DNA from 2 places in the Hominenteromicrobium sp. genome. Region 2 is predicted to be linked to the other one. Evidence: riboswitches for the same ligand, from Rfam matches in the RefSeq annotation. Region 2 holds a riboswitch; the other holds the start of a gene.
What was found. A riboswitch is a leader RNA that binds a small molecule or an ion and turns the genes downstream of it on or off. The one in region 2 is predicted to bind thiamine pyrophosphate.

Region 1 (4,214 bases), on a different contig from region 2:
GGGCGAAGCCGAATACATGCGACTGCTCGGCAAAGCGTACAATACCGAGGATAAGCAGGAGTTCTACAAATTCACGCAGGCGCTTGAAGCCTTAAAGAGCACCTTAAACGGCGACGAGAAGACCATTATCTTAGGCAAGGATTCGGACTTGGCACAGATTTTGACGAATCCGTAAAGCCTGATAGCCACCCCGGCAAAACCGGGGTGGCTATTCCCATATAAACGAGAACGGCACAGCCCGGGAGGAAGCCCAAGGCTGTGCCGTTCTCTATTCAAATCACATAGGAGTCTTATGATCTCAAATTATTCATCGAAGATGGAGACGATCTCGCCGTCTAAGATGCGGTTCATGTTCTTCACCGCGCAGAAGTTGCCGCACATGCTGCACGTGTCTTCCTTCTCCGGACGGGAGGATTCGCGGTAGCGGCGCGCCTTTTCGGGGTCGATTGCGAGGTCAAACATCGCGTTCCAGTCAAGCTTCTTTCTGGCAACTGCCATTTCGTTGTCCCAATCCATCGCGTGCGGAACGCCCTTTGCGATGTCAGCCGCATGCGCTGCAATGCGTGCCGCGATGATGCCCTCCTTCACGTCGTCCACATCCGGCAGGCGCAGATGCTCTGCGGGCGTGACGTAACACAGGAACGATGCGCCGTTCATGGCTGCCACCGTGCCGCCGATGGCGGAGGTGATATGGTCATAGCCCGGGGCGATGTCCGTGACGATCGGGCCGAGCACATAGAACGGTGCGCCGTGGCACAGCGTTTTCTGAATCTCCATGTTCGCCGCAATCTGATTGAGCGGCATATGGCCGGGACCCTCGATCATGATCTGCACGTCTTTTTCCCACGCGCGCTTGGTCAGCTCGCCGAGCGTGATGAGCTCTTCAATCTGCGAAGCATCGGTCGCGTCCTGCAGGCAGCCGGGGCGGCATGCATCGCCGAGACTGAGCGTCACGTCATATTCACAGCAAATGTCGAGAATTTCGTCAAAATACTGGAAGAACGGGTTCTCCTCGCCGGTCATTTCCATCCATGCAAAAATGATGGAGCCGCCGCGGGAAACGATATTCATCAAACGGCGGTTGCGTTTAAACTTCTTCGCCGTCTCTTTATTGATGCCGCAGTGGATGGTCATGAAGTCTACGCCGTCCTCCGCATGCATGCGCACAATGTCAATCCACTCGCGCGCAGTGATTTTGCCGAGCGCCTTGTGGTAGTAAACGACCGCGTCATAGATCGGCACGGTGCCGATCATCGCCGGACACTCGTGCGTCAGCTTGCGGCGGAACTTCTGCGTATCGCCGAAGGAGCTGAGGTCCATAATGGCCTCCGCGCCCATTTCGACCGCATGATTTACTTTTTCAAGCTCCATGTTAAGGTCGGTGAGGTCACGGGACGTGCCGAGATTGACGTTGATCTTCGTCTTCAGCATGGAGCCGAGACCGTTCGGCTCTATGCATGTATGCACCTTATTGCACGGGATAATGACCTTGCCCTCCGCCATGAGCGCCATGAGTTTTTTCGGCTCCAAGTGCTCTTTTTCGGCAACTTTCGCCATTTCCGGCGTAAAAATGCCCTTGCGGGCGGCATCCATCTGCGTTGTGTATTCCATTTTCCGTTCCTTTCCTAATGCGTGTTTCGGAACAAAAGAAAAGGGCATGTGATAATGACACATACCCGGATATTTCCGTTCCCTACGTTGGCATTATCCAAATCAGGTTATTCGGGTCGAGGGTCACACCCTCCTCTCAGCCCGTATACGAGCACCCCGTTTATTATTTTTTGCGTTTTCCGCGTACTTACTCTACCACGCCAAGTGCGTTTTGTCAAGATTTTGCCTGTGTTCTCGGCTTAGTGTCCGTGCACGTTGATCTCTTTCTCGCTCAATTTCGAATAAATAAGCTGCTGTCCGGAATAAAGGCTGAAATAGCCCGAAAACAGGAAGCTTACAAGCGCCGCGATCATGCAGAACAGTGCGCTTTCGCCGCCGAAGAGCTCTACGCTGAGCAGAATTGTCGCAATGGGGCAGTTCGTCACACCGCAGAACAGCGCCGCTATGCCGATGGCCGCACCGAACGCGGGACTCAGACCGACAAGCAGCGCCAGCGTACCGCCGAGCGTGGCACCGATGAACAGCGTGGGCACGATCTCGCCGCCCTTAAAGCCTGCGCCGATCGTGATGGAGGTAAAGATTATCTTGAGCAAGAATGCCTCGGGACGCACGACGCCCTCTTCAAAAATGCGCTCGATGACGTCCATACCGCCGCCGTTATACGCGCGCGTACCGACAAGCAATGTGAGCAAAATCACCACAACGCCGCCGACCGCCGCGCGGAGAAATTCGTTTTTAAAAAGCTTTTTGAAGAGCTTTGCGCCGCTGTGCATCGCCCAGCAGAACAGCATACTGGCAACCGCACACAAAATGGCGATGACGAGTACACGCCACATTGTGGAAATGTCAAATGCCGGGACATTTTCGACGAGAAAATGCTCCGGGGCAACGCCCATAACCAGCGCCAGTGCATAGGCAGACGCAGAGGACACGATGCACGGGAACAGCGCCGAGGTGCAGAAGCGGCCGACGCTGACGACCTCTATCGCGAAGACACATGCCGCCATCGGCGTGCCGAATACCGCCGCGAACACGCCGCTCATACCGCACATGGTGAGAATGTGGCGGTCTTCCTCATTTAAACGGAACAGCTTGCCGAAGAACGTCGCCACGCTTCCGCCGATTTGGAGCGCCGCGCCCTCGCGGCCCGCGGAGCCGCCGAGCAGGTGTGTAATCGTTGTGCCGAGGAAAATGGCCGGCGCAAGCAAAATGGAAACACCTTTATTGCTGCGTACACCCTCGAACACCTCGTTCGTGCCCACGCCGGAAACGCGGCAAAGTTTATAAACGCCCACAATGGCCAAACCGCCGACGGGCAGCAAATATAAAAGCCATGGGTTAGCGCCGCGCATGGCCGTTGCCCACGCAACGGATTTTGCAAACAGCGCGCCGACGAAGCCGCCAAGCCCGCCGACAAGCAAGCCTAAAACGCCCCACCGCAAAAACGCCGCAATGTACGCCCACACGTTTTCCGCAAGCGAGCGAATTTTCTCTTTGTTCTCCATTATTCTTTCCTCACTCAGTTCATGTCTTTATTGACAAATAAAGTTTTTAATCAACTTTTTTTCAAAAAGTTGGTCGAGCTCCGCAGAGCTCGAAATCCTTTTGCCTACCAAAAATCAGGACGGAACTTCCAGTGAACGTTCCGTCCGTGGGAGACCCAATTAGGGGGTCTCCCAAAAAGGCGAAGCCTTTTAGAATTTACTTTCTCACAAACAAAACGCCCAGCGTGTTCGGGCCGCAGTGACTCGAGACCGTGCAGCCGGCATAGGTCTCCAACACCTCGTCAAAGCCGCCGCATTCCTTGATGATCGCTTTCACATTCTCCACAATCTCCGGCGCACAGCCCGAGTGCGTGATGAAAATGCGATTTCGTCTCAAATCGTCTCTGCCCTGCAAACGCTCGCGCACATACTGTGCAATGCAATTGTCGATCTTGCCGCGGTACTTTTTGCCCACGCCCATTTTGCCGTCCTTCACTTCAATGCACGGCTTTAGCTTCAATAAATTCGCGCCGAGCGCCGCCAAGGTAGAGCATCTGCCGCCCTTTTGCAGATAAAAAAGCGTATCGATGACGAAGCTCGCCTCTACTTTTTTCGCCGTTTCGCGCATGAGCGCGGCAATCTCTTTGGGGTCCTCGCCCTTTTCCGCACGCTCTGCGGCATCCAAAACGAGCAGCGCGATGCCCGTGGAAAGATTGCGGGAATCGACCACATACACGTTTTCAAACTCCGCCGCAGCGGTGCAGGCGTTCTGGTAGCAGCTGGAAAAATCACTGCTGATATTAAAATGGATCACCGCGTCGTAATTTTCCCTGCATTTTTTGAAAAATGCCGTGTAATCGTCCACGTTCACGGCAGCAGTGCGGCACACGCCCTTGCCGGAGCGCACGTAGTCGAAAATCTCCTGCGGCGTGATGTCCATGCCGTCGCGACAATTCTGCCCGCCCTTTTCAATGTACAGCGGCGTAATGCCGATATTATACGTTTCGATAAGCTCCGGCGACAGATCGCATGTGCTGTCCGCCGAAATTTTAATCCTCATTGCAGAATTCTCCTCTCCGCTTTCGATTCGTTTTACGGTGTTTATGTTGTTTCAGTATA
Region 2 (4,214 bases):
TTTCTTCGTCGTAAGCGTCGCACAGGAACGCCAGCGCTACGCGGTCCGCGCCGAGAGACGGCTCGACGACATACGGCACATAGCGGGTGTTCGTCTCCGGGTCGAAATAGGAGAGGTCCTTGCCGGAATGCTCCTGATGGCGGGTGAGGTCATAGTCCGTGCGGTCTGCAATGCCCCAAAGCTCGCCCCAGCCGAACGGGAACAGATACTCAATATCCGTCGTCGCCTTGGAGTAGAAGGAGAGCTCCTTCTGGCTGTGGTCGCGCAGGCGGATGTTCGCTTCGTCCAGACCGAGGTTCAAAAGCCAGTTTTTGCAGAAATCCTTCCAGTAGTAGAACCAGTCGAGGTCCGTGCCCGGCTTGCAGAAGAATTCGCACTCCATCTGCTCAAACTCGCGAATGCGGAAAATGAAGTTGCCCGGGGTAATCTCATTTCTGAAACTCTTGCCCACCTGACAAACGCCGAACGGCACCTTCTTGCGCGTGGTGCGCTGAATGCTCGGGAAGTTGACAAAAATGCCCTGTGCAGTCTCCGGGCGGAGGTACAGCTGGCTCTTTGCGTCTTCCGTAACACCCTGGAAAGTCTTGAACATCAGGTTGAACTGGCGGATATCCGTAAAGTTGTGGCCGCCGCACTCCGGGCAGGCAATGTTGTTGTCGGCGATGAACTGCTGCATCTGCTCGTTCGTCCAGCCGTCTGCGGATTCGCCGGTGAAGTCTTCAATGAGCTTATCGGCACGGTGACGGGTCTTGCAGTCCTTGCAGTCCATCAGCGGGTCGGAGAAGCCGCCCACGTGGCCGGTTGCCACCCAGACTTCCGGGTTCATGAGGATTGCGGAATCCAGCGCCACGTTGTAGCGGCTCTCCTGCACGAACTTGCGTTTCCACGCGTTTTTTACGTTGTCCTTGAAAAGGCAGCCCAGCGGGCCGTAGTCCCAAGAGTTGGACAGGCCGCCGTAAATTTCGGAGCCGGGGTATACGTAGCCTCTGTTTTTGCAGAGCGCCACGATTTTTTCCATGGTCTTTTCTTCGGGCTTCAGAACTTTCTTCATTTGTTAAACTCCTTTCGCGCCGCTGGCTGCTGCACGGCTTCGTGCAGCTGGATGCTGCGCTTGTGATTTATCAATCATACCACGTTTTTCAAAGATACACAACTACCGCGGCGGGATTTTATGCGAAAAAAGCGGCACTCCGCAGAGCACCGCCCGAAATTTCCGCTTGCTTAGATTTATTCGCCCTCGTCCGCGATGAGCTTTTTCATCTGCGGCAGACGGAACAGAATAACCGCCGCGATAACTGTGAAGATGAGCTCCGGCAGCATGTAAGTGCCGTTGTAGCAGAAGGAGTAAAGCCACGGGTGGCCCACCCAGGAAGCGCCGAACGCCACAAACTCATCAAAGTTTGCAAAGATAATGGCGCCGGAAATGAAGTGGCACACAAAGCGCAGCGCAACAGCCAGCGCCGTGCCGCAGCAAATGCCTACATAACCCTTCTTGCGGAAAATGCCCGCAATGCCGATAACCGTGTATGCCACGATATAATCGAGCAAAATCGTGCCGATGAGAGCAGAAGGCGTCATGCCCCAGCCGAGGATGCCGTCCATCGTGATGCCGAACGCAAGCTGAACGACGGATTCCACAAAGGAAGCCGCAAAGCCCCACTTGAGGCCGTACATGATGGAAATCATGGCGCAGGGCAGCATGGAAAGCAGCGTGATGGAACCGCCAAACGGCATCTGAAGCACCTTGATCATGCTGAGCACAGCGCCCAGTGCAACCATAACCGCGCAGGCCGCAAGCTTTTTTGTATTGTTGTTCTTCATAGTTCATTCCTCCGGTTTTCTACCGAGATTTAGGGGATAAAGCGGAGAAAACAAAAACCGCGCACCCATTCGGCACGCGGCATAAAAAGCACTTAAAATAAGCGTATTTTCCTACGTCGGCATTATCCGAATCAGGTAACAGGTTTCGGCGTTCACGCCGCTCTCAGCCGACTTTATACGTCAGCACCCTTTTTTCACATTCAGTATAGCACGGAACTTTTCGCTTTTCAACTAAAATTTGTGTTTTCGGTCAGAAAACAAGGCTTTTCTTGATTTTGGAGAAACAAAATGATAGTATAAAAGAAACATAAGCCAACGGCAACGGTGGTTAAAAGTTTTGCTTAAGCTTTTTCAAGAAGCTTAAAGCGAACGTGTGCGTTCGCTTGGGTTCATTAGAGCAGCGCCCTGTGTCGTCGTCCGCAGACGACGAAACACCTTTTGCCTAACAAAAAGTAGGATGGGAACCACAATTAGGGGGTCTCCCCATGAATTTGCAAGGCAAATTCATAAAATAAAACGCTAAAACCGATTTAAACTACGGAAGGACATATAAAAATGGAAAGCACACAGAACAAAACGCGCTGTCCGCACAGCAAAAAATGCGGCGGCTGCCAACTGCAGAACCTCGATTATAAGGAACAGCTCGCGCACAAGGAGCGCACGTGCATCCGTCTGCTCGGCAAATTCTGCCGCGTAGAGCCCATCATCGGCATGGAGAACCCCTACCACTACCGCAATAAGGTACAGGCCGCATTCGGTACCACGCGTGCCGGACGCATCATCTCCGGCATTTACCAGAGCAGCACGCACAACATCGTCGCCGTGGACAGCTGCATGACGGAAGACGAAATTGCCGACCGCATCATCGTCGATATCCGCCGCCTGCTGCGCAATTTCAAAATGACAACGTATAACGAAGTCACCGGGCGCGGCTTTCTGCGCCATGTGCTCGTCAAGCGCGGCTTTCAGACCGGCGAAGTCATGGTTGTGCTCGTCACCGGTACGCCGATCTTCCCCGCGCGCAACAATTTCACCCGTGCGCTGTTAAAGCTTCACCCGGAGATTACCACGATCATTCAAAATGTCAACGACCGCTACACCTCCATGCTGCTCGGGCAGAACGAGAAAACACTCTACGGCCCCGGCTATATCACGGATATTCTCTGCGGGCTGCGCTTCCGCATTTCGGCAAAATCATTCTACCAGATCAACCCCGTGCAGACCGAGGTGCTGTACGGCAAAGCGATGGAATTTGCGGAGCTCACGGGCAAAGAAACCGTCATTGACGCGTACTGCGGCATCGGCACCATCGGCATGGTCGCCGCCAAAAAAGCCGGACAGGTCCTCGGCGTAGAAGTGAACCGCGACGCCGTGCGCGATGCCCGTGAAAACGCAAAATTAAACCGTGTGAAAAATATCCGCTTCGTCTGTGCCGATGCAGGCAACTTCATGGTAGATATGGCAAACGCCGGTGAACACTGCGACGTACTTTTCATGGATCCGCCGCGCACCGGCAGCGACACCGCGTTTCTCTCCTGCGCGCTCACACTTGCACCGAGACGCATCGTATACGTCTCTTGTAACCCTGAAACGCTCGCGCGCGACCTTAATTTTCTTACAAAGCGCGGCTATCGCGCCGAAAAAATTCAGCCCGTAGACATGTTCCCCCACACCGACCATGTAGAATGCGTCGTACGGTTGGATAAGATGAATTAAAACAAAAGAAGGCTTTCCCATGATTCGCCCCGTTACCGAAAAGGATATTCCCGCCTGCGGATATTTTCAAATGCCGCTCCCGAAAATTACGGAAGAAAGGTAAAAAAATATGGCTTCCAGTCTCATGCACTACGCAATCACGGATAAAATTTTGCAACTGTTTCCTATGCACGACGGTGCGCGGCTGCGCTTTGGCGCGGTACTGCCGGACGCTTCCGTAAACAAGCGGAAAACACATTTTCGCATTTACAATGAAAAGCTCGGCATTCGGCTTTATGATCTTGAATCGTACCGCGCGCAGTTCGGCGAGCGTATGCAAAAAGATGACCTTTATCTCGGCTACTATCTGCACCTTATCGAGGATGCTTTGTACCGCAAAACGCTGTACGATACCTTCGGCTGGAATCCCTACACGCCGGAAAGCACCGCGCGCATGCACCACGATTACACGCTTTTAAACCGTCATTTCATTCAAAAATATAATATTCGGGATGACCTTGCCGTCCCAGAAAATTTCACGCAGGAACCGATTTTCGCTTTTGAGCCGTTTGACGCCGAAGGTCTTCTGCGTTCGATTCATCAAAACTTTGTGCCCGCGCCGGCGGATGCCCCCTACTTTTTCACGGCTGCCATGGCGGACACGTACATTGAAGACGCCGTGCGGCTGTGCACCGCGG

Region 1: another riboswitch for thiamine pyrophosphate. It lies ahead of thiC (phosphomethylpyrimidine synthase ThiC); the one in region 2 lies ahead of ACLTX1_RS02855 (energy-coupled thiamine transporter ThiT).

Annotation. Positions count from the first base shown of each region.
Region 1 covers NZ_JBKWAE010000008.1:67,386-71,599, reverse strand. The annotation lists gene hflC (protease modulator HflC) at 1-175, shown strand, start outside; gene thiC (phosphomethylpyrimidine synthase ThiC) at 304-1,611, opposite strand; TPP riboswitch at 1,673-1,780, opposite strand; gene ACLTX1_RS07775 (chloride channel protein) at 1,851-3,116, opposite strand; gene ACLTX1_RS07770 (DegV family protein) at 3,313-4,155, opposite strand.
Region 2 covers NZ_JBKWAE010000002.1:249,232-253,445, reverse strand. The annotation lists gene ACLTX1_RS02860 (glycine--tRNA ligase) at 1-1,051, opposite strand, end outside; gene ACLTX1_RS02855 (energy-coupled thiamine transporter ThiT) at 1,228-1,821, opposite strand; TPP riboswitch at 1,913-2,022, opposite strand; gene rlmD (23S rRNA (uracil(1939)-C(5))-methyltransferase RlmD) at 2,377-3,537, shown strand; gene ACLTX1_RS02845 (hypothetical protein) at 3,647-4,214, shown strand, end outside.